DNA from 4 places in the Streptomyces sp. NPDC057950 genome. Region 4 is predicted to be linked to each of the others. Evidence: riboswitches for the same ligand, from Rfam matches in the RefSeq annotation. Region 4 holds a riboswitch; each other region holds the start of a gene.
What was found. Region 4 has a riboswitch for cyclic di-AMP ahead of ACFVTC_RS27720 (NlpC/P60 family protein). Riboswitches for the same ligand answer to the same signal wherever they lie in the genome.

Region 1 (7,107 bases), on a different contig from region 4:
GCCGTGAAAAGGTGATGGTCTCTCAACTCTGTGATCTTCACGTGATCTGCGCTGCATCTGCTTGTGACAAGTGATCGGGTGCGGCTACGTTCACCCATCAACGCGGCTCATCAGCCGCGCAGTCACCCGCTGTCACGTGAAAGGCTCTCGCATGCTCTCCGGGAACGGCCGCCATCGTCGCCCCCGTCAGGTTCCGGCCCTCATCGTCGCGGCAGGGGTGACCGGATCGGCGATCGCCATCCCGCTGCTCGGTGCCGCAAGCGCGAACGCGGCCGACGGCACCACGTGGGACCGGGTCGCCGAATGCGAGAGCGGCGGCCAGTGGAGCGCCGACGACGGCAACGGGTACTACGGCGGACTGCAGTTGACCCAGGAGAACTGGCAGCGGTACGGCGGCCGCAGGTACGCGCCGAGCGCCGACGAGGCCAGCCGGTCGCAGCAGATGGCCGTCGCCGAGAAGGTCCTGGCCGACCAGGGGCTCGCCGCCTGGCCGACCTGCGGGCCGCTCTCCGGGCTCAGTGCGAACTCGGGCGAGGTCTCGGTCGACACGGGCGTGGCAGGGGATTCGTCCAGTTCATCTGGTTCATCCGATTCATCCACTTCGTCCGATGGGTCCTCCCTGTCGGACTCGCTGGGGATCGGTGTCTCCCCGTCCGGCTCCTCCCGGTCCGACTCGTCCTCGGACGGGACCGGGAACAGGGCGAAGTCGGACACCTCCTCGGACGAGGAGTCCGGCAGCGCCCGGGAGACGGACAGTGAGGGCACGCGGACGGCGAAGGGTGGCGAATCGGGCAACTCGGGCCAGGGTGGCGACGCTTCGGCGGCACCCGAGGGCGCGACCGCCGGCGCCGGACGTCACCGCGGCGGCACCGTCGCCGAGAACTCCACCGACGGCGCCGTGGACGGCCGTGGTGACGACTCCTCCGGCCGGCACGCCTCGCGCGACTCCGGCGCCTCCCGCGACGTCGTCGACGGCTCGTACGTCGTCCGCACCGGGGACAGCCTCTCGGCGATCGCCGACGCCCTTGGCCTCGAAGGCGGATGGGCCGGGCTCTACGCCGAGAACGAGAAGACGGTCGGTGTCGACCCGGACCTCATCCTCCCCGGTCAGAGCCTTGCAGTTGATGCCGAATCGGGCGAAAAGTAGCGGGAGTTCACGTCATGGTTCGCCGTGTAATGTCCGGTTTGGCGCAAGTGAGAGATGGATCTCAAAGGCCCTGATCGTCTTTGAAATTCGGTCGATCGGCTGCTTACGGTCATCACCGCTCGCCACAGCGGGCCCCGACGGTCGCAACGCCGAATCCTGCCAGCGGCCGTACGGGAACAGTCGACGCGTCAAGCGCCGTAGGCAGGAGCGGGGGACCCAAGGTAAGCGCCGCGCCCGGTAGTTGACCGGGAGCGGCTTGGGGTGAAGACGTGCGCTGACGGCGCACGGCCGGGCACTCACCCGCCCGAACCCGACAGCTCACCTCGCAGGCGTCGGTGAGGGGATCACTCGATGCTGTTTTCCAGCAAGGGCAAGCACCGCCGTCCGTCCAAGGCCACCCGTGTCGCCACGCTCGCCGGTGTCACCGGCGTCGCCATCGCCGCTCCGCTGATGGCGACCGGCAGCGCCTCCGCCGCCACCGCCTCCGAGTGGGACTCGGTCGCCCAGTGCGAGTCCGGTGGCAACTGGGCGATCAACACCGGCAACGGCTACTACGGCGGCCTCCAGTTCTCGGCCTCCACCTGGGCCGCGTACGGCGGCACCGCCTACGCCTCCACCGCCGACAAGGCCTCCAAGTCCCAGCAGATCACCATCGGCGAGAAGGTCCTCGCCGCGCAGGGCAAGGGTGCCTGGCCCACCTGCGGCACGGGCCTGTCCGGCGCCGCCTACACCGGTGGTGCGGCCGCCCCGGCCAAGCCTGCCGCCCCGGCCAAGCCGTCCACCTCCACCGACACCCACTCGTCGGACACCGCCGCCTCCCGTTCCTCCGAGCGTCCGGCGGCGAAGAAGACCGTCTCCACCCCGACCGGCAAGAAGGTCAAGAAGGGTGACGGCGAGTACAAGGTCGTCAAGGGCGACACCCTCAGCTCGATCGCCGAGAAGAAGAAGGTCAAGGGCGGCTGGCAGCACCTGTTCAAGCTGAACAAGGACATCGTCGACGACGCGGACTTCATCTACCCGGGTCAGCAGCTCCACCTCGGCTGAGGCGAACCGTCCTCCCGGACGACGGGCCGTTCGTAGGACGGGTCTCCACACGGAGACCCGAAGAGGGTCCACCCCCGTCCCCACGGGCTCCCCGCTCCGGTGCGTCTTCCCCCGTACGCACCGGAGCGGGGCTTTTTGTTTCAGAGGGGAACAATATGTACCCTCAGTTCTGCTCAAGGGGTGGTCGAGCGGCTGGCCGATCGCCCCGGGCCGGTTAGGCTCATCCCGCGGAGCCGAACGCGGCACCGTGCAGTGCGGGCCCCGCGGGCCCGCGTACCCGCGTCACATCCCAGAAGGAGATGCTCGTGCCGTCCATCGACGTCGTCGTAGCCCGGGAAATCCTGGACTCCCGAGGCAACCCCACGGTCGAGGTCGAGGTCGGCCTCGACGACGGCAGCACGGGTCGTGCCGCCGTCCCGTCCGGCGCCTCCACGGGCGCCTTCGAGGCCATCGAGCTCCGTGACGGTGACCCCAACCGTTACCAGGGCAAGGGTGTCGAGAAGGCCGTCCTCGCCGTCATCGAGCAGATCGGCCCGGAGCTCGTCGGCTACGACGCCACCGAGCAGCGCCTGATCGACCAGGCCATGTTCGACCTGGACGCCACCGACAACAAGGGTTCGCTGGGCGCCAACGCCATCCTCGGCGTCTCGCTGGCCGTCGCGCACGCCGCCTCCGAGGCGTCCGACCTCCCGCTCTTCCGCTACCTGGGCGGCCCGAACGCGCACCTGCTGCCCGTTCCGATGATGAACATCCTGAACGGCGGCTCGCACGCCGACTCGAACGTGGACATCCAGGAGTTCATGATCGCCCCCATCGGCGCGGAGTCCTTCTCCGAGGCGCTGCGCTGGGGCGCCGAGGTCTACCACACCCTCAAGTCCGTCCTGAAGTCCAAGGGCCTGTCCACCGGCCTCGGTGACGAGGGCGGCTTCGCCCCGAACCTGGAGTCGAACCGCGCCGCGCTCGACCTCATCCTCGAGGCCATCAAGCAGGCCGGTTACGTCCCCGGTGAGCAGATCGCGCTCGCCCTCGACGTCGCCGCGTCCGAGTTCTACAAGGACGGCAAGTACGAGTTCGAGGGCAAGTCCCGCTCGGCCGCCGAGATGACCGAGTACTACGAGGAGCTCGTCTCCGCGTACCCGCTGGTCTCCATCGAGGACCCGCTGTACGAGGACGACTGGGCCGGCTGGAAGGTCATCACCGACAAGCTGGGCGACAAGGTCCAGATCGTCGGCGACGACCTCTTCGTCACCAACCCCGAGCGCCTCGCCCGTGGCATCGAGGAGGGCTCCGCGAACGCCCTGCTCGTCAAGGTGAACCAGATCGGCTCGCTGACCGAGACGCTGGACGCCGTCGAGATGGCCCAGCGCAACGGCTTCAAGTGCATGATGTCCCACCGCTCCGGTGAGACCGAGGACGTCACCATCGCCGACCTGGCCGTCGCGGTGAACTGCGGTCAGATCAAGACCGGCGCCCCGGCCCGCTCGGACCGTGTCGCCAAGTACAACCAGCTGCTGCGCATCGAGGAGATCCTCGACGACGCCGCGGTGTACGCGGGCCGCTCGGCCTTCCCGCGCTTCAAGGGCTGACCCCGGCAGGGTTAAGGCTTAGCCAGTCGCACGTACGTCCCCGTACCCGGTCCCGTACCGTGTGCGGGGACGTCCGCACGTGTGAAGGGGAGGCGGGGACATGGCCGTGAAGGACCGGGACCGGTTCTCCACCGCGACCCGGCTGCGGCTGCTCGGCGAGCAGACGGCGGCCCGGGTCTACCGCTCCCAGACCAAGCGTCAGGCCCGGCGCTCGCGGTTGACGGGCCGGGCCGCGCTGCTGGCGCTCGTCGTCTGCTCCCTGATCGTGGCCCTCGCCTACCCCATAAGGCAGTACGTGTCCCAGCGCGCTGAGATCGCCGATCTGCAGCGGCAGCAGGAGCGGGCCCGCGCCCGGGTCGAGCAGCTCCGCGACCTGAAGGCGCGCTGGCAGGACGACGCGTACGCGGAGCAGCGGATCCGGGAACGGCTGCACTATGTGATGCCGGGTGAGACCGGGTACGTCGTGATCGACCCGGACGCGGTGAAGCAGTCGCGGACGGACCGGGGGGCGGACGCCCGCCCCTGGTACGCCAACGTCTGGGACGGCGTCGACAAGTCCGACCGCTCCGACCGGTGAGCGACACGGACCGGTGAAACGACAGAGAAAGTGACTTGAGCACAGGCATGGAAACGCCCCCGCCGCCCACCCCGCGGACCGAGCCGACCGACGCGGACGTCGCGGCCTTCAAGCAGCAGCTCGGCCGTCCGCCGCGCGGGCTGCGCGCGATCGCGCACCGCTGCCCCTGCGGCGAGCCGGACGTGGTGGAGACGGCGCCCCGGCTTCCCGACGGGACGCCGTTCCCGACGACGTACTACCTGACGTGTCCGCGCGCGGCCTCCGCGATCGGCACGCTGGAGGCCAACGGCGTCATGAAGGAGATGACGGACCGTCTGGCCACCGACCCCGAGCTGGCCGCCGCGTACCGGGCCGCCCACGAGGACTACATCGCGCGCCGCGACGCCATCGAGGTGCTCGCCGGGTTCCCGAGCGCGGGGGGCATGCCGGACCGGGTGAAGTGCCTGCACGTCCTGGTGGCGCACTCCCTGGCGGCGGGCCCCGGGGTGAACCCGCTGGGGGACGAGGCGATCGCGATGCTGCCCGAGTGGTGGCGCAAGGGGCCGTGTGTGGACCTTTCCGTGGCCGAGGGCACCTCCACGGAGGGATGAGGTCCGATCGGCCTCGAGGGCCTTGTCCTCGAGGCCGGACGGGCTGCCGGTGCGGTCCTGGGCTGCGGATTCTCAGCCCGTGCGGCGATCGAGGACGAGCCCTTCGGACGAAGCGGGGGTCCAGGGGGCGGCAGCCTCTTGACCGGGTCCGGGGCGGAGCCCCAGGGACAGGACCGGGGGTCCCCCTGCTCGAGCGAAGCCGAGAGCCCGGGGGAGGGTAGGGGCGGCGGGGGCGAAATAGGCTGGGGCGGCTGCACGCCGGAATCGGAAACCACCACAGGAGACCACAGCTCATGACCAGGGTCGCCGCCATCGACTGCGGTACGAACTCCATCCGTCTCCTCGTCGCCGACGCGAACCCGGCGACAGGCGAACTCGTCGACCTGGACCGGCGTATGACGATCGTCCGGCTCGGCCAGGGAGTCGACCGCACCGGCCGCCTCGCCCCCGAAGCCCTGGACCGGACCTTCGCGGCCTGCCGCGAGTACGCGGCGGTCGTCAAGGAGCACGGCGCGGAGCGCCTCCGCTTCGTCGCGACCTCCGCCTCCCGCGACGCCGAGAACAGGGACGAGTTCGTACGCGGTGTCCTCGACATCCTGGGCGTCGAGCCCGAGGTGATCACCGGCGACCAGGAGGCCGAGTTCTCCTTCACGGGAGCGACCAGGGAACTCGCGGGCCGGGACGACCTCGCCAAGCCGTACCTGGTCGTGGACATCGGCGGCGGTTCCACCGAGTTCGTCGTCGGCGACGACCACGTACAGGCCGCCCGATCCGTGGACATCGGCTGTGTGCGGATGACGGAGCGCCATCTGGTGCACGCCGGAGTGGTGAGCGACCCCCCGGAGCCCGCGCAGACCGACGCGATCCGCGCCGACATCGAAGCCGCGCTGGACCTGGCGGCCCGGACGGTCCCGCTGGGCGAGGCCCGCACCCTGGTCGGCCTCGCCGGTTCGGTCACCACGGTCGCGGCCATCGCGCTGGACCTCCCCGCGTACGACTCGGCCGCCATCCACCACTCCCGCATCCCGCGGGAGAAGGTCCGCGAGATCACCGAGCGGCTCCTGCGCTCCACCCACGCCGAACGGGCCGCGATCCCCTCCATGCACCCCGGGCGTGTCGACGTCATCGCCGCCGGCGCCCTCGTCCTGCTGGCGGTCATGGAGCGGATCGGCGCGGAGGAGGTCGTCGTCAGCGAGCACGACATCCTCGACGGCATCGCGTGGTCCGTCGCCTGAGCCCCGGCCAGGGCCCCCGGAGCGCTTGCTACCCGCCGGTAGCCTCCACTGAGCAGGTCGGATAACGTATGAGCGCGGACAGGGGGCCATCCGGGCCCTCTCTGCGACACGCCGCCGGAAAACTTCGTGAAGTTCTTCACAAGGAATTCGGCCCTGATGGGCGACGACTGGGCCACTCGGGTGCCGCGGGGGTGCTCGCCGGTCTCGGGGCGATGCTCACCGGAGCATTCCGGGAGTGTTTCCGGCGGGTGAAGTCGAAGGGTGGTTCGGTGCACTCGAACGCCCGGAGTGGCAGCTCACGGGCTCTTGACAACGGTCCGGCCCGAACACTGGTTCCCTCGCGCCGACATGACCTGGGTCACGTGAGCCGCGCAGTGTAGCAGAGGGGGCACCCAAGCTTGTGAAGGGGCGCACGAGCGACCCCCAAGGGGCGGGTGGATACTCGATGGCATGAGCACCACGGAGCGTCCCAGGATCCTCGTAGTAGGCGGTGGGTACGTAGGCCTGTACGCAGCTCGGCGCATTCTCAAGAAGATGCGCTACGGAGAGGCGACCGTCACGGTCGTCGACCCCCGGTCGTACATGACCTACCAGCCCTTCCTCCCCGAAGCCGCCGCCGGCAGCATCTCGCCGCGGCATGTCGTCGTCCCACTGCGACGCGTGCTGCCCAAGGCGGAGGTTCTGACCGGTCGGGTCACCACCATCGACCAGGACCGCAAGGTGGCCACGATCGCCCCCCTCGTGGGTGAGGCGTACGAGCTGCCTTTCGACTACCTCGTCATCGCGATGGGCGCGGTCTCCCGCACCTTCCCGATTCCCGGCCTTGCCGAACAGGGCATCGGCATGAAGGGCATCGAGGAGGCCATCGGCCTGCGCAACCACGTTCTCGAGCAGTTGGACAAGGCCGACTCGACCACGGACGAGGACG
Region 2 (7,107 bases), on a different contig from region 4:
TTCCTCTCTGCGGAGAAGGGGCGTGCCCGCGCGGACCGCAGACGCGGCGCCCCTGGCGTGAGATCCAACGCCGGGCGCTCGGATAAGGTCAATGGTGTTGGCGTAAGGAGCGAGGAGGCGGCGGTGCCGAAAGCGGTGGTGCCCGAGGAGAAGCGGCGGCGTCGGCGTCCCACCAGGAGCGGCACCGTCCTGTCCGAGCGACTCATCGTCGAGACCGCCCTGCGGATGCTGCGTGAGCACGGCAGCGCGGGACTCACCGCCCGCCGTCTCGGCCTGGCCCTGGACGCCGACCCCAGCACCCTGTACCGGTACTTCCGCGGTATGGACGACCTGACCCTCGCGATCGGCGACGCCCTGATCGGGCAGGCCCTGGACGGGTGGCGGCCCACGGGGGAGTGGCGGTCGGATCTGCGCGGCCTCGGGCTGCGTATCCACGCGGTGTACGTCGGGCATCCGCAGGCGGCCCTGCTGACCGCGAACCGGGTCACCGGCCGGGCCCACGAACTGGCGGCCGACGAGGCCATCCTCGATGTCCTGCGCACGGCGGGGTTCCCGCTGCCGGACACGGTACGGATCTACCAGGCCTTCATCGACCAGACGCTGGCCTTCGCCGCGCTCGACGCCGCCTCGCTGGCGCTGCCACGCGAGAGCCGCAGCGCCGATGAGGACATGTGGCGTTCGACGTACGCCCGGCTGCCGCGCGTCACCCATCCCCGGATCGCGGAGGCGGCACCCCTTCTGGTGACCCGCATGGTCGACAGCGCCTATCCCACGGCGCTGGAGATGTTGCTGGACAGCGCGGCGGCGCAGTGGGAGTCGCTGCGCGCCCGCTGACGACGGGCGGTGCCGCGGAGCGATGACCCGCCGGTACGGTCCGTGGCCTGGAGCCTGGCGTCAGGAGTCATGAGCCGGAGGGCTGGGAGCCGGAGGACCGGGAGTCGGAGGGCCCGGTGGCGGGGAGGTGGAGGCTCAGGATCCGGGCGTTCGAGCGGGCCGGACGGACGGGTGGGGCGGTACGGACGGGTGGGGCGGTTCGAGCGGTCCAGACGGTGGCGGGAGCGCTCCCATACAGGGAGGATACGGCTCATGACCGATCAGCCGACGATCCGCCCGTACAAGCCCGAAGACCGCGCGGCGGTAGCGCACGTGTGCGTGATGACGGCCAACGACGGAGGGGATTCACGGGCTCTCTGTCCCGACCTGGAGCTGATGCCGTCCCTGTTCGCGTACCCCTACTGTCATCTCGAACCGGAGCTGGCCTTCGTGCTCGACGACGGGACCGGCCGAGCGGTCGGCTACGTCCTGGGCACCGCCGACACGGCGCGGTTCGTGGGCGAGCTCCGCGACCTCTGGATACCGCGTGTCGCCACGCGCTACCCACGGAGGACGACGCCACCGCGCACGCCGGGCGACACGATGATCGACCTGCTGCACCGCCCCGAACGCATGATCCTGCCCGAGCTCGCCGCCTATCCCGCGCATCTGCACATCGACCTGCTCCCGGACTGGCAGCGCAGGGGCCATGGCCGGGCCTTGATGGACACCTTCCTCGACGCGCTCGCGGACCGCGGTGTCCCCGCCGTCCACCTCGGCATGGTCACCGCCAACACGTCGGCACGCGTCTTCTACGACCGTCTCGGTTTCCACGAGATCCCGGTGCCGGAACCGGGCCCCCTGACCTATCTGGGCAGGTCGACGGACCGCCAGCGCCGCTCGCCCTGATCCGCGCGGGCCGTGGGGACCGGACCCGCGTCAGGGAGCGGGTACGGCCTGAGTCAACCTTATGAAGATCTCGTCCCTCTATACGAGGAGACGTCCTGCGGGTGGTGGGGGGAGAGGGCATTGCTTAGGGCGGTGGAAGAGCGTCGCGGCGATGTCGGCATGGGTCATGGACGGACGGCGGGACCCGGTGACGGTCCACCGCCGCCCGCCGTGGGCGGCGGCGGACGGGGGCGACCGGGCGGCACGCCGTACCGGATCGCGTCGTTCGTCGGACGCACCCTGCGCGGCGAGTGGCACGGCATCGTCGTCGAACCGTTCCGGCAACTCCGGCGCCGCGGACTGTCCGGACTCGTGCTGGCGTTCGTGGCCGCCTTCGGGGTCATCTTCTTCCACGCGATCGCCCAGCATCCGACGGGCGCCACGGTGGTGCGGCTGACGGGCGGGGTCAAGGCGGCCCTGCCCCTGCCGCTGGCCCTGCTGCGTACCCCCGTGTCCCTGTACGTCCCCGCCCTCGACCTGCCGGTGTGGGCGGGCATCACCCAGCTGTTCCTCGCGTTCGCCCTCGCCGAACTCGCCCTCGGCCGCGCCCGGACCCTGGCCATCGCGTACGCCACCACGTTGGCCGGCACCCTCACGGTGCGCGTGATGATCGCGATGGGGCCGGGCTGGTGGGGTCTGGGGCTGCCGCCCGAGACCGGGCAGGTGCTGGACACCGGTCCGTCCGCGGCGGTGGTGGGTCTGTTCACCTACCTCGCGGTCGTCCGACGGGCGCCCGTGGTGTTCGCGCTCACCGGCGGCTCGATGGTGTGGGAGTCGATCGTCAGACCCAATCTGGCGGGTCGGGAACACCTGATCGCCGTGGCGGCCGCGATCGTGCTGGGGCTGCTGCGCGGGCGCTGGCGAAGACCCGTACGGGCCCTGACGGTCTTGCTCCACTCGCGCCGCGCGGAGAACCGGCCGACCGACGGCCCGCACCTGCCGGAACCAGCGGCCCCACCGGGCGCGGCGGAGTCACCGGCCCGGACGGGAGCACCGGCCGCCGCGCGGCCACCGGCTCCGGCGGATCCGGCGGCCCGTGCGGACCCGCCGGTCCCCGCGCATCGCGCCAACGAGCCGCGGGCGCGACTGCGCTGACACCGCCGACTCGGGCCGAAGGCTGTTCCACGGCGGGCGCACGTCGCCGGACGTGACGCCAGACGTACGGCGGGTGAGGGTGTGCCGCCGGTGACCCCGTCCGGCGTCCGGTGGGCGAATTCGCCGAGGATCGTGAGTACGACGAAGGTCACAATTACATATCGGACACTTCGCACTTCAATCTTCACGCGAGGTACACAAGTTGGCTAAGTTGACGACAGGCCACACGACTTCCTCCGGCGAACCTCGCCGGGTCGCTTGGCCTCCGCCTAATCCGGTGCGGCCTCCTGGCGACCGGAGCCGGGGACCCAACCGAACCCTGGGGTGAATCGGCCCAACTGCCCCACCGGGCAGAGGCTGTAGGGCATACCTTCCGGATCTGTCCGCCCGAACCCGACAGCTAACTCGGTAGGCGGAGCACGGAAGGAGTACGTCTGCCATGGCGCCGGAACGCACCCCGGGCCCTGGAGGCAACAGCCTCCCCGGCATGCCCCGCTCCGCACCCGCGACGGTGGCCCGTTCCTCGGCGGACCTGGTCCCGCAGAGCCCCAACTCCGCCTCCCTCGGCGGGGACGACGGTCCGAGCCGCGAAGAGGTCCAGCAGCGGATCAGCTCTCTCTACGACCGAGCCGAGACCGCCACCGGGAACTACAACGCGACCCGCGCGATGACCACCGCTTCACGCAATCGCCTCAACCCCGCCCGGGACAACGGGCGCAGGGGCGGCGACGCCACCCTCGACGACGTGTCCCGGCCCTGGTTCGACGCGGTTCGTGCGCAGTTGGGCCCGAGCGCGCCGGCGCGGCTGCCGGCCGACCGAATGCCGAAACGCCCGGCCGAGACGCGTCCCGCGCCTGCCGCGACGCGCCTGGACGGCGGCCCCTCCGCCCGCGCCCTGGAGGCCGCAGGCCGCCCCGTTCCGGAGCTGACCGCCGGACCCGCAGCGGGGCCCGTGGCCGAGTTGGCGGCCGCGGCTGGGCCTGTGGCGGAGCTCGCCTCCGGGAGGGCCGTGGCCGCGCTGCCGGCCGGGACCGGGGCGCGGCAGGAGACCGTCAGGGCCCTGCCCGCGCCGGCCGCCGACTCCGGTCACTCCTCGCTGAAGAACCGCAAGGAGCAGAACCGGCGCAAGCTCGCACTCGCCCGTGAGCTGCTGTCCCGGCACGCCGTCCGGCAGCGGAGCACCCCGATCGCGGCGATCGGGGCGCGGCCGGCCCAGGAGGTCTGGCCCACCCCGCAGGAACAGACCCGCCGCGAGGCCGAGGAGCAGTGGCGGCGACAGCAGTCGGCCGGACCGGGCATGGGCGCACCCGTGGCCACGGCCGCCCGTGCGGGTATGGGCGCACCCGCCGGTATGGACGCGTCCCTCGGCGCGGGAACACCCCTCGCCCCGGACATGACGTACGCCCCGGACATGACGTACGCCCCGGACATGACGTACACCCCGGATATGACGTACACCTCGGACATGACCTTCACTTCGGGGGTGACGTCCGCCGCGGACACGGCGTTCGGCTCAGGCGTGACGTTCGCCTCGGACACGGCGTTCGCCCCGGGCACGGCCCACGCTCCTGAGCTGTCCTACGCCCAGGACACGGCCTACGCCCCCGACCGGTTCCAAGCCCCGGAGCCGCTCCCTGCCCCGGACCCGCCTTTCGCCCCGGAGCCGCCCGTCGCCGCGGAGACGGCCTACATCCCCGCCATGACCTTTGCTCCCGCGCCTGCCCCGCCGGTCGTGTCCGCACCGTTCGCGCCGGCCGTCGCTCCCGGCCCGGCCTTCGTCGCGGTCGCGCCCGTCACCACGGGAGTACCCACTACCGCGGGCATCGGCATCGGCATGGGCGTGGGCATGAACATGGGCGGTGGCGACACGTCCGGTTCGGGGTACGACATGAAGGCCGCCAAGGCGGTGGCCTTCGCACGTGCCCAGATCGGCAGGCCGTGTGTCTGGGGCGCGGCCGGGCCGGGCTCCTACGACTGCGCGGGCCTCACCCGGGCGTCGTGGACGGTGGCCGGGGTCGCGCTCCCGCGTACCGCGCGCGACCAGGCGACGGCCACCACGGCGATCCCGCTCACCGACATCCGCGCCGGCGACCTGATCTTCTTCTACGACGACGTCAGCCATGTCGGCCTCTACGTCGGCGACGGCATGATGGTCCACGCGCCGAGCCCGGGGGCGTACATACGCGAAGAGTCGATCTTCTACGCCGGACAGGCGGCGATCCACAGTGCCGCGCGGCCCGCGTAAGGGGCCGGGAGGCGGCGCCCACGGCTGCCGGCCCGCAGTCTGAAGAGGGGTGCCGAGGCGGCTGGTCCCGCACGGACTGCCCGACGCCCGCGCCTGGTTGGCGCGGGCGTCGGTCTTCCTCGCCCGGGGCGGGGCATCGGACACCGTCTCGGGCAGGCACGCCCCGTCCACTCGCCGGTTCGCCGAACGGGCCCACGGGGAAGCCCACTTGGCCGAGTCGACTGTGCGCGTCGAGGCGACTTCGACGGCGTGGGTGCACAACTCGGCTTCAGGGATGTTGCCTTGGCGGGATCGCGGCGGCGGTCACCGCTTGATCAAGTCCATCCGGCCTGTACCCGCGCTGTTCGCGGTGCGTTCAGTCCGTGGTCGTCGGTGTGCCCGAGGCTTCGCCGGGAGCGTGAGCGCGCTCCTTGTCTGCCCGACCCCCTGAAAAGAGGACCGGCCACCTTGCGTACGCACTGGCGTAGACAAGCCCCCATCACTGCCGCCGCCCTGATCTTCCTCGCCCTCGGCCTGTCGGGTGCGCCGGCTTCGGCCCAGGACCCGTCCACGGTGCGGATCAACGAGGTCGAGTCCAGCGGCGGCAGCCCCGGCGACTGGATCGAACTCGTCAACACCGGGACCGCCGCGGTCGATGTGTCCGGGTGGATCGTCAAGGACAACGACAACTCCCACTCCTACAAGGTCGGCAAGAAGACGTCGATCGCCCCGGGCGCGTTCCTGGCGCTGGACGTCGAGTCGTCGTACGGGCTGGGGAGTTCGGACTCCGCGCGGCTGTTCCTGGCGGACGGTTCCACCCTGGTGGACTCCTACACCTGGACCGACCACGCCAGTACCACGTACGGGCGGTGCGCGGACGGCACCGGCGCGTTCACGACCACGACCGCGCCGACCAAGGGTGCGGCGAACGCCTGCGGCACCACCGGCGGCGGGGGCGGCACCACGTGGCCGGGCGGCGCGGCGGTCACCGTCGCGGACGCTTCGAACGTGTTCGGGGAGAACCTCAGCGGGCTGTCCTTCGAGAGCGAGGGTGTGCTCTGGGCGGTGGACAACGGCCCCGGCAAGCTCTACCGGCTGGTGCCCAACGGCGCGACATGGCGCCCCGACCCGGCCGGCGGCTGGGGCTCCGGCAAGGCTCTGCACTACGCGGGCGGCAGCGGCGACCCCGACGCCGAGGGTGTGGTCGTCACGCCCGACGGCATGTTCGTCGCCACCGAGCGCGACAACGCCAACGGCTCCACCAGCATGCCGAAGATCCTGCGCTTCGACGCCTCCTCCACCGCCTCGTCGCTGAACGCGACGGCGGAGTGGAACCTCACCTCCGACCTGCCCTCCCTGCCGGCCAACGCCGGGCCCGAGGGCATCTCGTGGATCCCGGACACCTTCCTGACCGCGCACGGATTCCGCGACGAGCACACCGGTGCCGCCTACGACCCGGCCGGCTACCCCGGCCACGGCAGCGGTCTCTTCCTCGCCGGCGTCGAGGGCAACGGCACCGTCTACGCCTACGCCCTCAACCAGTCCGGCGGCGGATACACCCGCGTCGCCACCGTCGCCAGCGGCTTCCCCGGTGTGATGGACCTGGAGTTCGAGCCCGCCACCGGACGCCTGTGGGCGGCCTGCGACGACACCTGCCAGGGCCGGACCTCGACCCTCGACATCAACGCCCAGGGCAAGTTCGCCGTCACCCACACCTACGACCGGCCCACCGGCATGGCCGACTACAACAACGAGGGCTTCGCCATCGCCCCCCAGTCCGCCTGCGTGGGCGGCCACAAGCCGGTCCTGTGGTCCGACGACACCAACGACGGCGGCCACGCACTGCGCGCCGGCACGCTGAACTGCACGGCCTGACACCAGCGGGACGGGGCGGGACGGCCGGCAGCCGTTCCCGCCCCGGTACCGGGCGGCCGGGGCCGGGTGAGTGCCGGGTGCGCCGTGCTGCCGTTCCGGGGGGAAGGCGTTCCGGGCGGGCCGCTCTCAGGGGTGCCGGGCCGTGTCCTCGG
Region 3 (7,107 bases), on a different contig from region 4:
CGACGTTCTCGTGCTGGTCCTTGATCGCCTTGATGGTGTCGGAGACCCGGTCCACGTCGCGGTCGGTCGGACCGCGGCCGCTGGCCACCAGGCAGACCCGCTTGGCGCCCCCGGCCAGCCCCGCCGCCGCGGCCTGCGAGGCCTGGTCGGGCTTGAGCCAGCTGTACTTGAGGATCTCGGCCTTGGAGCCGAGCCGCTGCGAGCAGTACGAGCAGTCCTCGGGACACAGCCCGGACTTCAGGTTGACCAGATAGTTGAGCTTCACTCGACGACCGAACCAGTGCCGGCGGACTTTGCCGGCCGCGGCCACCACGTCGAGCACGTCGTCGTCGGACGTGGCCAGCACGGCCAGCGCCTCGTCACGGGTCGGCAGCTCGCGCCGAAGCCCCTTGTCCACCAGCGTGTTCAGCAGGTCCATGAGATCCGATCCTGACGTATCCGAGCGGGTGCGGCCAAGGAGAGATCGCACAACAGAGTCGGTTCGACGTGTGGGTATTGCCACATCCTGGGTGCCGGGCCGTCCCGCTAGGGTCTGTGCACTGCCTACAAAACCACCACCCCCAGGGCCCGGAGGCGCCAGCATGGCCGGATCGCCGTTCGCATGGATCGACGAGCAGGCGTACCAGCGCCGACAGGCCGGACTCGTCCGCACCCTGCGCCCGCGCCCCGCCGACTCGACGCTGCTCGATCTGGCGAGCAACGACTATCTCGGACTCGCCCGCCACCCCGAGATCACGGCGGCGGCCGCGGCCGCCGCCCATCGCTGGGGAGCCGGTGCCACCGGATCGCGGCTCGTGTCCGGCACTACCGGACTTCACGCCGAACTCGAACGGGAACTCGCCGACTTCTGCGGTTTCGAGGCGGCGCTCGTCTTCTCCTCCGGGTACGCGGCCAATCTCGCCGCGGTCACCGCGCTCGCTCCGCACGGCTCGCTCGTCGTCTCGGACGCGGGCAACCACGCCTCGCTCATCGACGGCTGCCGGCTCGCCCGCGGCGCCACGCAGGTCGTCGCCCACGCCGACCCCGACGCCGTGGGCAAGGCGCTCGGGACGCACGAGGGACCCGCTGTCGTCGTCTCCGACACGGTCTTCTCGGTGGACGGCGACGCGGCGCCGCTGGCCGGACTGGCCACCGCCTGCCGCGCACACGGGGCGGCGCTGGTCGTCGACGACGCGCACGGACTCGGGGTGCTGGGCAGGGGCGGCCGGGGCGCTCCGCACGCCGCGGGGCTCGCCGGGGCTCCGGACGTCGTCGTGACCGTCACGCTCTCCAAGTCGTTCGGCAGCCAGGGCGGCGCCGTCCTCGGGCCCGCACCGGTCATCGACCACCTGGTCAACGCGGCGCGCACCTTCATCTTCGACACCGGTCTGGCACCGGCCGCGGCGGGCGCGGCCCTCGCGGCACTCGGACTGCTGCGCCGCGAGCCGGCGCGCGCCGACCGGGCCCGCGCGGTGGCGACGGCGCTGCACACCCGGCTGACCGCCGAGGGCCTGGAGGCCGTACGGCCGGACGCCGCCGTGGTCTCGGTGCGCGCGCCGTCCCCCGAGCGGGCCGTGCGGTGGGCGGCGGACTGCCGGGAGGCGGGGCTCGCCGTCGGCTGCTTCCGCCCCCCGTCCGTGCCCGACGGCATCTCCCGGCTGCGGCTGACCGCTCGCGCGGATCTCACCGACGCCGAGATCGAGCAGGCGGTACGGGTGGTCTCGGAGAACCGGTGAACGAGGCGGCGGTCAGTCCAGTCCGGCGATGAACCCCTTCCAGCTGGCAGGGGTGAACAGCAGGGCGGGGCCCGCCTCGTTCTTGGAGTCGCGCACCGCGACGAGTCCGGCCCAGGGGCCGGGGCCCGGTCGTGCGGTCTCGACGCAGTTGTTCATTCCTGTACTGCGACTGCTGCGCAGCCAGCGCACATCAGGGATCGAAGTACTGAGAGGTACGTACCGAGGCAGTGCGGTCATGGGGGTGCCTCCTTACGCGCCGTCACCTATCGCGGCGATGTAGTCCAACGAGTCCTCGGGTGAAAGGGCGTGGAACCGAAGGGTGTTGAAGACCTTGGTGTAGGCCTGAAGGTCTTCTTTCCGCTCGAGGTAGAGGCTACTCGTCAAGTGGTCGAGAACAACCACGTCCAGATCAGTTGTGTTCGGAAATGAGAAAATAACGAAAGGTCCGGTCACTCCGGCGTGCGCGCCGGCGGCGAACGGCAGTACCTGAAGGCGCACTTGGGGGAGAGCCGCAGCCTCCCGCAGCCGGGTCAGCTGCCGGGCCATGACCTCGGGACCGCCGACCTCACGACGCAGCACGGCCTCGTCCAGGACCGCGGTCAGCTCCAGCGGCGGATCCGAACGCAGAACGTCCTGCCGGGCGAGGCGCACCTCGACGAGCGCGTCCAGTTTGTCGTCCTCGAGTCCGCCCACGGCCGCCCGCGTCACCGCACGCGCGTACTCCGGCGTCTGGAGCAGCCCCGGTACCACGGACGTCTCCAGCGTGCGCATACCGCTGGCCTGTGACTCCAGACTGATGAAGTCCCGGTAGGCGGGCGGCAGGACCCCCCGATAGGCGTGCCACCAGTGATGACGCCCATTGCCCTCGGACCCGGCCAGTCCGAGCAGGAGCTCCCGTAACCCGGGTTCCCCCACCCCGTACGCGTCCAGGAGGCGCTCCACGTCGGCCGGTCTCACCCCGCTGATCCCCGTCTCGATCCGGCTGACCTTCGACTGGTGCCAGCCGACGAGACGGGCCGCCTCACCACTGGTGAGGCCCGCACCGGCGCGCAGCGCGCGCAGTTCGGCACCGAGTTTGCGGCGGCGTACCGCGGGACCGTGCTGCATGGCCGTACTCCTTACTCCTTCCGAGCCGCCCAAATACGGTCTGCCGTCGCAGAGTTCACCGCTTCGAGCGACAGATATATGCATATCTCGGTGGATCGTGCCCGTGACCGGCCCAGTGATGGCAGTCTGGCGCGAAGCACCAGTCCGGGACCGTACTCGAACCATCCGCTCCGTGTCGGACTCCGGTCCCGTGGGAAAGGGACGACGTCGTCATGGCAGATCACCAGGAAGCATCCGTCACTCTGCCGAGCGATCCCGCCTCGGTCTCCGCGGCCCGGAATTTCGTCGTCGACGTGCTGGCCGAATGGGGCCTGCCGTGTGACGCCGAAGCCGCGGACACCGTACGCCTGATCGTGTCCGAACTAGCCACCAACGCCGTCCAGCACACCTTCGGCCAGTCGCCCACCTTCACGGTGGACGTCCGGCTCGACCGGGACGAACAACTGCGGATCGGCGTCACCGACAGCCATCCGCGTTTTCCGAAACGTCTGCCCGCAGCCGTCCAACAGGACAACGGGCGCGGGATGGTGATCATCCGTTGGCTGACCGCCGAGTGCGGCGGCAGGGTTCTCGTACGCCCCACCCGGGAGGGCGGCAAGACGGTCTCCATCGAGTTGCCGTGGACGGTGCCGGCCCAGCCGGTGGTGGCCGGGGGCCCGCAAGAGCCCTGAGGAAAAGATCAGTTGGCGGGCCGGGCCGGGCGTCCCTACCGCGTGGCACGCCCGAACGCACCGCGCAGCAGGGCCCGGAACGCCTCGGCCGCGGGTGCCTGCCGGTCGGTCCGGTGGACGACGGAGATCGTACGGCGCAGATCTCCCGGTTCCAGCAGCCGCAGCCCCACCGGGGTCGCCGCCGTCCTTGCCACCATCTCCGGCACCACCGCGACCCCGAGCCCCGCGCTGACCAGCGCGCACACCAGGGCGTACCCGGGGCTCTCGACCCGCACGGCCGGGGTGGCCCCGACCCGGGCCAGCGCGGCCTCCACGCCCTGCCGGGGCGGATGGTCCGGGGCCATGCTGATCAGCGGCTGTCCGGCGAGTCCGGAAAGCGGCAGCCGGGCCGCACCGTCCGCGAGGACGTGTCCCGGAGCGGTCACGAGCACCAGCTCCTCGACCAGCACCGGCTCCGCGTGTACCGACGAGGGGAGGGGCACCGGGTCCGCCGGCTCGTAGGTGTGCGTCAGCGCGAGATCCACCTCGCCCGCCGCGACCGCCGAGACACCGTCCGGAGGCTCGTAGTTCGCGACCGTGAGTTCCACGTCGGGGTGGGCCCGGCGGAAGGCGCTGAGCACCGGCGGCAGCAGATGGATGCCCGCCGTCTGGAAGGTGCCGAGCCGCAGCGTGCCGCCCGACAGGCCGGTCAGCCGGGCCAGTTCGTGCCGGGCCCGCTCCATCTCGTCGAGCACCCGCCGCGCCCGCGTCACGAGCAGTTCGCCCGCGTCCGTGAGCCGTGTCCCGCGATGGGAGCGCACCAGCAGGGGCGCGCCCGCCTCCCGTTCGAGTTTGGCGAGCTGCTGGGAGAGGGCGGGCGGGCTGTAGCCGAGGCGTTCGGCCGCCCGGGTGATGGATCCCGCCTCGGCCACCGCCACCAGGGCGGTCAGCCGTGTCGGGTCGTACATCGAACGGCTCCCGGGTCCGGGGACCCGCGGCGGGGGCCGGGTCCAAAGGATTGCTTAAGACAGACCCAGGATATTCGACATACCCGCTGAAGGTCCGGGCCGGGCAGCCTGGCGGCCATGGACGCACAGCTCATCGCCTTCACCGGAGTGGCCGCGGGGATGGTCGCCATGCCCGGCGCGGACTTCACCGTCGTCGTGCGCAACGCCCTCGTCTCCCGCCGGGCCGGGGTGGCGTGCGCGCTCGGGGTCGCGGGCGGGCTTCTCCTGCACACGGCGCTGGCCGTCGCCGGTGTCGCCGCCGTCCTCGCGGCCGTGCCCGCGCTGTTCCGGACGCTGCAGCTCCTCGGCGGCGCCTACGTGCTGTACCTGGGGCTACGGACGCTGGACGGCCTGCGACGGCGGCGGGACCGGGAGCCGGACCGGGGACGCCCGGAGGTGTCCGGCGGGACGCCGTCCGGCGAGGACGTGGCCGGCGGCCCTGGGGACGGGAAGCGTCCGCTGCGCCAGGGCTTCGTCACCAACGCGCTCAACCCGAAGGCGCCGATCACCTTCCTGAGCCTGCTGCCGCAGTTCGTGCCCGCGGGCAGCCCCGCGATGCCCCGCACCCTGGTGCTGGCCCTGATCGTGGTGGCCGTCGCCCTGGTGTGGTTCCCGGCGGTCGCCCTGCTGGTCGACCGGCTCGGCCGGTGGCTGCGCGGGCCGCGGGCGGCCCGCGCCGTGGTGGCGGTCACCGGGAGCGCGCTCACGGTGCTCGGCCTGGTGCTCCTCCTGGAGCCCCTGACGGCCTGAGAGCCCCCGGGTTCGTGCCGCGAGGGGCGGCGGCCCGGCACCGCCGCCCCTCGCTCGGGTCAGCTCACCCGGCCGTACCAGACGCTCTTCGTCCAGATCTTCTGGAGCTTCACGACCTCCCCGCTCTTCGGGGAGTGCCAGATCTTTCCCTTCCCGGCGTAGATGCCGACGTGGTACACGTTCCGGCCCGAGTGGAAGAACACGAGGTCGCCGGCCTTGCGGTGCGAGGCGGAGATGTGGTGGCTCTTGTTGTACTGCCCCGCGGCCGTACGAGGCAGCTTCTTGCCCGCCTTCTTGTACGAGTACAGCGTGAGCCCGGAGCAGTCGAAGCGCCGCGGCCCGGTGGCACCGTACTTGTACGGGGCGCCCTTCTTGGATGCCGCGACCTGGAGTGCCCTCGTCGCCGGTGTGGCCGCCTCGGCGTCGGCTGCGACGCCCGGGACCACCAGGCTGCCGCCCACGGCGGCGATGGTCAGAGCCGAGGCCGTACCGGCCCGGGTCAGCAGCGACGGGACACGATTGAGCGCAGTCATGCGCAACCCTTCGTCAACCGCCTGTGAAGGATGACCTGTCGGATTCGGGCTGGCGAAGTAGCCCGGCCGCTTACGCGGCTTCACCCCAAGGACCGCCCGGATCTCTCCGGCGGCCCGTCTTGCTGGGTCCTCCACTCCTGCCGATGCACATCTGTCGACCGGTCATCCGGGCGGCGGCAGGACTCGGCGTCCGCCCGGACCGCCCCGCCGGTGTGGCGGGGGCTTGTCGTCGGAAGGGATCTTCACGCATGGATGTCGGAAAATCCGAGCGGAACCGATGATTTGTGGGGTTACTCACCACTCACCCGTTCGGGTGGACACTCCTCTGTTCGAGGGGTGTTGGGGACGTCGGCAACGCTCTTACCAGCACCGGAAGGCTTCATTCCGCCTTTTGGCTACGCGTGTTGCGCAACTTTCGGGGCCACCCGAAAGGACGCGCGTCTACGCCGTTGGGGGGTACGTCGACTGGTCCGTTTGAAACGCGGGCCGGGCGCTCCACGGATCGGTGTGAGCGGCGGCCCGGTTCTGGATGCCTCAACCGCCGGAGTCGGGCGGCAGGGTGACGCGGGCGGTCCGCCGCTCGCCGTCGAGGACGCGCAGGGCCTGCGCGAGGGTCGGCGCGTGCACCTCGCTCTCGCCCCGCTGGTGCATCAGGGCCAAGGCGTCCCGCAGCGCGGTCGCCTTGCCCACGAGTGCCTGGGCGGCGCGCAGCCCGCGATAGGTGTCTCCCGGCCGGGCCGGGTTGATGCGGCCGACCAGGTCGACCACGTCGAGGTAGCGGTCTATCAGCTCGGCCTCGGCGTGCGTCAGTGCGGGCAGCGGAGGCAGTTCGGGCACCATCGGCGGATCACCTCGCGTCGGGTGTGGCGTTCCTCGCACCGGGCGCGGTGCGCGAGTTCTTGCGGCTCGGGATGATCCCGTCCACCAGCCCGTACGCCAGCGCGGCCTGCGCGTCCAGAATCGTGTCCCGCTCGATGTCGGCGGCGACTTGTTCGGGATTTTGCCCCGTGTGCCGGACGAGCATGTCCTCCAGCAGCCTTCGAGTGCGGGTCAACTCCGCTGCCTGGAGGACCAGATCGCTCGCCCGGCCCTGTACCGGTCGGGGGAGCGGGGGCTGACGGATCGACATCCGGGCTCCCGGCAGGGCGAACCGTTTGCCCGGGGTGCCGCCGGCCAGCAGGACGGCGGCGACCGACGCGGCCTGCCCCAGGCACACGGTCTCCACGTCGCAGGAGACGAAGCGCATCGTGTCGTAGATGGCCGTCATCGCGGTGAACGAGCCGCCGGGGGAGTTGACGTAGAGCGAGATGTCCCGCTCCGGGGCCTGGTGTTCGAGGTGCATGAA
Region 4 (7,107 bases):
AGCTTCTCCACCGGCGCGTACCGCAGCAGCAGCCGCTTCGGCTTGGGCTCGCCGAAGTCGACCGTGGCCTCCGCGTTCGCCCCCGTGCCCTTCACGCCGACCACCGTGCCGAGCCCGAACTGGTCGTGGGTGACCCGGTCACCCACCGCCAGCGAGACGACCGGCTTCTCGGACGCCCCGCGGCGCGTCGCGAAACCGGAGGCCCCGGACGCGGCGGAGCGCGAGCGCGAGGACGACAGCGAGGACGACAGCGAGGCCGCCACGCCCGAGACCGGACCCGAGGGCAACGGAGCCGTCGCGCCCGTGCGCTTCCACTCCAGATGCGTGTCCGGGATCTCCTCCAGGAAGCGGGAGGGCGGGTTGTACGAGGGCTGACCCCACGCGCTGCGCATGGACGAGCGGGTGAGGTAGAGCCGCTCCCGCGCGCGCGTGATGCCGACGTACGCGAGACGCCGCTCCTCCTCCAGCTCCTTGACCTGCCCCAGCGCACGCATGTGCGGGAAGACGCCGTCCTCCATGCCGGTGAGGAACACGACGGGGAACTCAAGGCCCTTGGCGGTGTGCAGGGTCATCAGGGTGATGACGCCGTTGCCGTCGTCCTCGTCGGGGATCTGGTCGGAGTCGGCGACGAGCGCGACCCGCTCCAGGAACTCGGAGAGTCCACCGGCCGCCCCGGCCCCCCCGGCCGCTCCAGCCCCGTCGGTCGCTGCGGGCCCGTCGGTGGCTGCGGCCCCGTCGGTCGCGGCGCCCCCGTCGGTCGCTGCGGCCCCGGCAGCCGCTCCGGCACCGTCCTCGTCCCCGCCGGACTCCTGCTCGAACTCCAGTGCCACGGCCGCGAGTTCCTGGAGGTTCTCGATCCGGGTCTCGTCCTGCGGGTCGGTCGACGCCTGAAGCTCGGCGAGATAGCCGGTGCGCTCGAGGACCGCCTCCAGGACCGTCGCCGGGCCCGCGCCGGACTCGACGATCGTACGGAGGTCCTCCATCAGCGTGTTGAACCGCTTCACGGCGTTCGTCGAGCGCGCCGCCATGCCGTACGCCTCGTCCACGCGGCGCAGGGCCTGCGCGAAGCTGATCCGCTCCCGCTGCGAGAGGGCGTCGATCATCGCCTCGGCGCGGTCACCGATCCCGCGCTTGGGGACGTTCAGGATCCGGCGCAGCGGGACGGAGTCCTCGGGGTTGGACAGGACCCGCAGGTAGGCCAGGACGTCCCGGACCTCCTTGCGCTCGTAGAAGCGGACACCGCCGACGACCTTGTAGGGCAGTCCGACGCGGATGAAGATCTCCTCGAAGACACGGGACTGGGCGTTCGTCCGGTAGAAGACCGCGACGTCGCCCGCCTTCGCCTCGCCCGCGTCGGTGAGACGGTCTATCTCGTCGGCGACGAACTGTGCCTCGTCGTGCTCGGTGTCGGCGACGTAGCCCGTGATGTTCGAGCCCGCGCCCGCGTTCGTCCACAGGTTCTTGGGGCGGCGCGACTCGTTGCGCTCGATGACCGCGTTGGCCGCGGTGAGGATCGTCTGGGTGGAGCGGTAGTTCTGCTCCAGCAGGATGGTCGTCGCGTCCGGGTAGTCCTCCTCGAACTGGAGGATGTTGCGGATGGTCGCGCCGCGGAAGGCGTAGATCGACTGGTCGGCGTCGCCCACGACGCACAGCTCGGCCGGCCCGAGGTCTCCCTCGGCCGGCGGCACGTCCTCGGGGCGGTCGCCGCTCGCCGGTCCCACGAGCTCCCTGACCAGGGCGTACTGCGCGTGGTTCGTGTCCTGGTACTCGTCGACCAGGACGTGGCGGAAGCGGCGGCGGTAGTGCTCGGCGACATCCGGGAAGGCACGGAGCAGGTTGACCGTCGTCATGATCAGGTCATCGAAGTCGAGGGCGTTGGCCTCGCGCAGCCGCGACTGGTACATCGCGTAGGCCTGGGCGAGGGTCTTCTCGAAACCGTCGGCCGCCTGGCCCGCGAAGTCCTCCTCGTCGATCAGCTCGTTCTTCAGGTTGGAGATCTTCGCGCTGAACGACTTCGGCGGGAAACGCTTCGGGTCGAGGTCCAGGTCGCGGCAGACCAGGGCCATCAGGCGCTTGCTGTCGGCGGCGTCGTAGATCGAGAAGGAGGATGTGAAGCCGAGCCGCTTCGACTCGCGGCGCAGGATGCGCACGCACGCGCTGTGGAAGGTCATCACCCACATGGCGTTGGCGCGCGGGCCCACGAGCTGCTCGACGCGCTCCTTCATCTCGCCCGCGGCCTTGTTCGTGAAGGTGATCGCGAGGATCTGGCCGGGGTGGACATGGCGCTCGCCCAGCAGGTGCGCGATCCGGTGTGTGAGCACCCGGGTCTTGCCGGAGCCGGCGCCGGCCACGATGAGCAGCGGGGAGCCGGAGTGCACCACGGCCGCACGCTGGTTCTCGTTCAGCCCGTCCAGCAGGGCCGCCGGGTCCACGGCGGGCCGGTGGGCGCCGTCGCGGTAGTACGCGTCGCGGTCCGGGGGCACGTCGAAGCGGCCGCCGAACAGGTCGTCCGGAAGCGGCTCCGCCGCCTCGTCCTCGGGCGGCGGCGGGGGCTCTTCCCCATGGGCCCCGGAAGGCTTGAGGTCCGCCAGGAAGCTGTCATCAAAGAGGCTGCTCATCGCTCTCCGAGTCTAGGCGGCCGCACTGACAGCCCGCCGCCACCCCGGAAACTGGGCCGGATTTCCTACGGGGTCCGGGCCGAAGGGGCAGGGGAACCGGGGCGCCCCTCCCGAACCGCGCGCCGTCCCGCACCGACGCGCCCTCACCTTGCGACGTCACGCCGCTACCGTCGGACACTTCGGATGCCCCGGCGGCTCAGGTCACGAAAATGTATCGGGCATATCGCACATCAAACTTCACAGGACACTTACGCGTTGGCTAGCGTGCCGGGCAGACCGCTCGACAGCGACCGGCGAACGTCGCCGGGCCGGGCGGTCTCCGCCGAGTCCGGCGCGCCCAGCGGCGACCGGAGCCGGGGACCCGACCGACTTTGGGGTGAATCGGTCCCACCGCCCCTGGGCAGGGACCGTAGGGCAAACCTTCCGGAAGTACCCGCCCGAACCCGACAGCTAACCCGGTAGGCGGATGACGGAAGGAGTCGCCCCTCTTGGCGTCGCACCGCAAGTGGAGTCCGCCGGGCACACGCCGGACGGGCATACGGACCCCGGCCCTCGCCACGGCCGCCCTGACCTCCGTGGCCCTGCTCTCGCAGACGGCCGGCGCCGCACCCTCGACCGAGCCCCGGCCGAGCCTCGAAGAGGTCGGGAAGAAGGTCGACGACCTCTACCACCAGGCCGAGACGGCCACCGAGAAGTACAACGCGACCAGGGAGAAGACCGCCAAGCAGCGCAAGCGCGTCGACTCCCTCCTCGACGACGTGGCCCGGCGCACCGAGAAACTCAACACCGCGCGCGAGGAGCTGGGTTCGTTCGCCGCCGCCCAGTACCGCACCGGAGCGTCCGCGCCCGGCGGCGCGAGCCTGCTGCTGGCCGACAACCCGCAGGACTACTTCGACCAGACCCAGTTGATGGACCGTCTGACCACCCGCCAGAAGGCGGCCGTCGACGACTACGTCACCGAGCAGGCCGCCACCTCGAGGAAACGCGGGGAAGCCTCCCGGAGCCTGCGGACGCTCACCACGTCGCAGGACGCGCTCAGGACCTCCAAGGCCGACGTCCAGGGCAAGCTCGCCGCGGCCCGCGAACTGCTCTCGAAGCTGACCGCCGACGAGAAGGCGCGGCTCGCCGCGATCGCGCAGAAGAAGCGGGAAGCGGCCGACCGCGAGGCGGCCGAGCTGGCGGCCCAGCGGGCCGCGGCGGAGAAGAAGGCCCGGGAGACGGAGCCGCGGCGGGGCACACCGTCCGGGACCACGGGGACTTCCGGAACCCCGGCCACCGGCTCCTCGTACGCCACCAAGGCCGGCAAGGCCATCGCCTTCGCCCGCGCCCAGATCGGCAAGCCGTACGTGTGGGGCGCGACCGGGCCCGGCTCGTACGACTGCTCCGGTCTCACCCAGGCCGTCTGGAAGGCCGCCGGCGTCACCCTCCCGCGTACCACCTACGACCAGGTGGACGCGGGCACCACGGTCCCCCTCTCCGCCATCGAGCCCGGAGACCTGGTCTTCTTCTACGACGACATCAGCCACGTGGGCCTCTACATCGGCAACGGGATGATGATCCACGCCCCCAAGCCGGGTGCGTACGTCCGTGAGGAGTCGATCTTCTACGCCGGCGAGTCGATCATCCACAGCGTGGTGCGCCCGGCCTGAGCGCCCGGCGCGGGCACGCCCTCGTGAGACCTCCCGGGCTCCACGCGCGCGTGCCCGCGCCCCGCGTCCCCCGCGGCGCCGTGTCCCCGGTCCCCGTGTTCCCCGCGTCCCCCGCGGCGCCGTGTCCCCGGTCCCCGCGCTCCCCGCGCTCCCCGCGTTGCGCTGCCCCCGTGTCAGCGCGCCCCGCGGGCAACCCGCCCGAAGGTCCCTAGCATCGGGGCCATGCCAGCCACCTCGCCGCCCCGCAGCCCGTGGGTCCGACTCCGTACCTGGTGGGCGGAGTGCCCGCCCGCCGCCGCGGCCGCCGTTCTGGCCACCGGCATCCTCTCCGTCGGGCTGCACGAGGCCGGTGACGAGGTCCTGTCCCGGATCGCGCTGGTCCTTGCGGCCGTCATCTGGCTCGGGTTCGCCGTGGACTTCACGGTCCGTCTGCTGCGCGATCGGGAGCGGTGGCTGGAGGAGGCCGGCACGCCGAGCGCGCTCACCGGGGTCGCCGCGACCGCCGTACTCGGCACCCGGCTGACCGACCTGGGGTGGCTCGGGGCCGCCGAGGTGCTGCTCGCGCTCGCCGCGGTGCTGTGGCCGGGGCTGCTCTACCTGTTCGTACGAGGGCTGCGGCTCCGTATGCCCGGAAGCGTGTTCCTCGGGTGCGTGGCCACCCAGGCCCTCGCGGTGCTCGCCGCGTCGCTAGCCGAGGCCGCGCGCGCGGACTGGCTGGCGTACGCGGCACTGGTGCTGTTCTGGCTGGGGTTCCTGGTGCTGTACGTGGTGGCGCTGACGTGCTTCGACCTCCGGGAGACGGCCACGGGGGGCGGCGACCAGTGGATCGCGGGCGGCGCGCTCGCGATCTCGGCGCTGGCCGCGTCGAAGCTGGTCCTCGCCTACCAGGCGGACGGCTACCTGTGGAACTACGACGACAACGGCGTGATGCTCTGGGTGTCCCAGGCTCTGATCATGGTGACGCTCGCCTGGTACGCCGTGCTGGCCGTCGCGGAGCTGCTGTGGCGGCGTCCGCGGTACGACGTGCGGCGCTGGGCGACCGTGTTCCCGATGGCCATGACGGCGGCGGCGGCCCTGTCGGTCGCGGACGCCGTCGGCTTCGCCTGGCTCAGGGGGCTCGGGCAGGTGCTCCTGTGGACCTCGGTGGCCGCCTGGCTGCTGGTGGCGGCCGGAACCGTCAGGTCCACAGCACCGCGATGAAGATGTTCGCGGTCGTCAGCAGCCCGACCAGCCCGAACAGGCCCTTGTCGACCTTCTCGTCGTCCCGCTTCACATAGACCAGGCCGAGGATCACGATCAGCAGGGCCAGCTTCACGCCGATCTTGACGGTGTTGACCGGGTGGTCGTCGGCCTGGTTGAGACCGACCAGGACGACACCCGTGACCAGCATGGTCAGCGCGCCGTGCAGCATGGCCGGGACGAACCGGGCGGTGCCCCGGCCCATGGCCTTCATCTGGGTGAGGAAGCCGCCGAGCAGCGAGGCGATGCCGATGATGTGCAGGCCCACGAAGAGATGGATGAGTACGTCCATGGGTCCGGAGCCTAATCGGCGGCGGGTGTCCCACTTCGCACCGGCCCACCCCATCGGGACCCGTAGCACCTGAGAACCCCCTGTTGTCCCGGAACCGTCCCATCGGTCATCACCCTGTGTGAAGTCGCCGGGGCAGGACCGGGATCACGGTCACATGAGGTCACCCGGCGATCCAGTTACGCCAGTTCCGTACATGGTGTTACCGAGCCCTCGCACTCAGGTTTAGCGTCCTCCACCAGGTGCCCGGCTCCCCACCGCCGCCCGGGCCAGGGGCGGCAGCCGGACACCACCGCCGAGAAAGGTCCGGCGGCGACTCGCTCCCCCTGTGTGGGCCGTCGCCGGACGCCTCACCGATGACCGCGCTCTCCCCGGCGGTCACGTCCCCCGGGAAGGATGTGGGCCCTCGTGGCAGCGCACCGCAAGCCCAGACAGCGCTCACTCGGCGGCCATACGGTCCGCACGGCCGCGACCATCGCCCTCGCCGGCGCGGCGACGACGGCCGGATTCGAGGGCACCGGGCACGCGGAGCCGCAACTGTCCCCGGCGCAGGTGAAGGCCAGGGTCGACAAGTTGTACGAGGAGGCCGAGGTCGCCACGGAGAAGTACGACGGGGCGAAGGAGAAGGCCGACCAGGCGTCACGGCGACTGCACGACCTGCGCGACGAGACGGCGCGCAAGGAGGACCGGCTCAACGCGGCGCGGGACGCCCTCGGTTCGATCGCCGCGGCGCAGTACCGCAGCGGAGGCCTCGACCCCGCTCTGCAGCTCGCTCTCTCCGACCGGCCCGACCAGTACCTGGACGGGGCCGCGTTCGCCGAGCGGGTCGGTGACCGGCAGGCGGGGGCGGTGGCACGGGTACGCAAGCAACTGCGGGAGATCGAGCAGTTGCGCGGGGCCGCGCACGTCGAGCTGGCGTCGCTCACCTCGCGGCAGGCGGAGCTGAAGCGGGCCAAGCGGACGATCACCGGAAAGCTGGACTCCGCGCGGCAGCTGTTGTCGCGGCTCACCGACGAACAGCGGGCGCGCCTCGGGGATCCCGGGGCGGCCGGCGGTGCGGCGGGCACGGCCCGGCACGCCTCCCGCTCCGCCGCGCGGGACCTGGGCCCGGCGCCCTCGTCGCCCTCGTCCGGTTCCGTCGCCGCCCCCAACTCCCGTGCGGCCGCCGCCGTCTCCTACGCCTACGGGAAGCTCGGCAGCCCCTACGTCTGGGGCGCCACCGGGCCCGACGCCTTCGACTGCTCGGGGCTGGCCCAGGCCGCCTACCGCTCGGCGGGTGTCCAGCTGCCACGCACGACGTACGCCCAGATCA

Region 1: another riboswitch for cyclic di-AMP. It lies ahead of ACFVTC_RS22890 (transglycosylase family protein); the one in region 4 lies ahead of ACFVTC_RS27720 (NlpC/P60 family protein).
Region 2: another riboswitch for cyclic di-AMP. It lies ahead of ACFVTC_RS01500 (NlpC/P60 family protein); the one in region 4 lies ahead of ACFVTC_RS27720 (NlpC/P60 family protein).
Region 3: another riboswitch for cyclic di-AMP. It lies ahead of ACFVTC_RS00640 (C40 family peptidase); the one in region 4 lies ahead of ACFVTC_RS27720 (NlpC/P60 family protein).

Annotation. Positions count from the first base shown of each region.
Region 1 is NZ_JBHVPP010000013.1:264,977-272,083, forward strand. It holds gene ACFVTC_RS22885 (transglycosylase family protein) at 152-1,147, shown strand; cyclic di-AMP (ydaO/yuaA leader) riboswitch at 1,331-1,494, shown strand; gene ACFVTC_RS22890 (transglycosylase family protein) at 1,499-2,191, shown strand; gene eno (phosphopyruvate hydratase) at 2,491-3,777, shown strand; gene ACFVTC_RS22900 (septum formation initiator family protein) at 3,878-4,354, shown strand; gene ACFVTC_RS22905 (DUF501 domain-containing protein) at 4,402-4,944, shown strand; gene ACFVTC_RS22910 (exopolyphosphatase) at 5,238-6,179, shown strand; gene ACFVTC_RS22915 (NAD(P)/FAD-dependent oxidoreductase) at 6,630-7,107, shown strand, end outside.
Region 2 is NZ_JBHVPP010000001.1:315,618-322,724, forward strand. It holds gene ACFVTC_RS01485 (TetR/AcrR family transcriptional regulator) at 124-834, shown strand; gene ACFVTC_RS01490 (GNAT family N-acetyltransferase) at 1,087-1,722, shown strand; gene ACFVTC_RS01495 (hypothetical protein) at 1,882-2,856, shown strand; cyclic di-AMP (ydaO/yuaA leader) riboswitch at 3,113-3,287, shown strand; gene ACFVTC_RS01500 (NlpC/P60 family protein) at 3,296-5,101, shown strand; gene ACFVTC_RS01505 (lamin tail domain-containing protein) at 5,549-6,955, shown strand; gene ACFVTC_RS01510 (diacylglycerol/lipid kinase family protein) at 7,082-7,107, opposite strand, start outside.
Region 3 is NZ_JBHVPP010000001.1:130,133-137,239, forward strand. It holds gene bioB (biotin synthase BioB) at 1-418, opposite strand, end outside; gene ACFVTC_RS00610 (8-amino-7-oxononanoate synthase) at 582-1,715, shown strand; gene ACFVTC_RS00615 (DUF397 domain-containing protein) at 1,728-1,952, opposite strand; gene ACFVTC_RS00620 (helix-turn-helix domain-containing protein) at 1,965-2,822, opposite strand; gene ACFVTC_RS00625 (ATP-binding protein) at 3,035-3,493, shown strand; gene ACFVTC_RS00630 (LysR family transcriptional regulator) at 3,529-4,440, opposite strand; gene ACFVTC_RS00635 (LysE family translocator) at 4,558-5,229, shown strand; gene ACFVTC_RS00640 (C40 family peptidase) at 5,289-5,762, opposite strand; cyclic di-AMP (ydaO/yuaA leader) riboswitch at 5,766-5,951, opposite strand; gene ACFVTC_RS00645 (hypothetical protein) at 6,297-6,602, opposite strand; gene ACFVTC_RS00650 (ATP-dependent Clp protease proteolytic subunit) at 6,610-7,107, opposite strand, start outside.
Region 4 is NZ_JBHVPP010000018.1:78,601-85,707, reverse strand. It holds gene ACFVTC_RS27725 (ATP-dependent DNA helicase) at 1-2,618, opposite strand, end outside; cyclic di-AMP (ydaO/yuaA leader) riboswitch at 2,929-3,099, shown strand; gene ACFVTC_RS27720 (NlpC/P60 family protein) at 3,107-4,267, shown strand; gene ACFVTC_RS27715 (tellurite resistance/C4-dicarboxylate transporter family protein) at 4,490-5,467, shown strand; gene ACFVTC_RS27710 (hypothetical protein) at 5,445-5,798, opposite strand; gene ACFVTC_RS27705 (NlpC/P60 family protein) at 6,204-7,107, shown strand, end outside.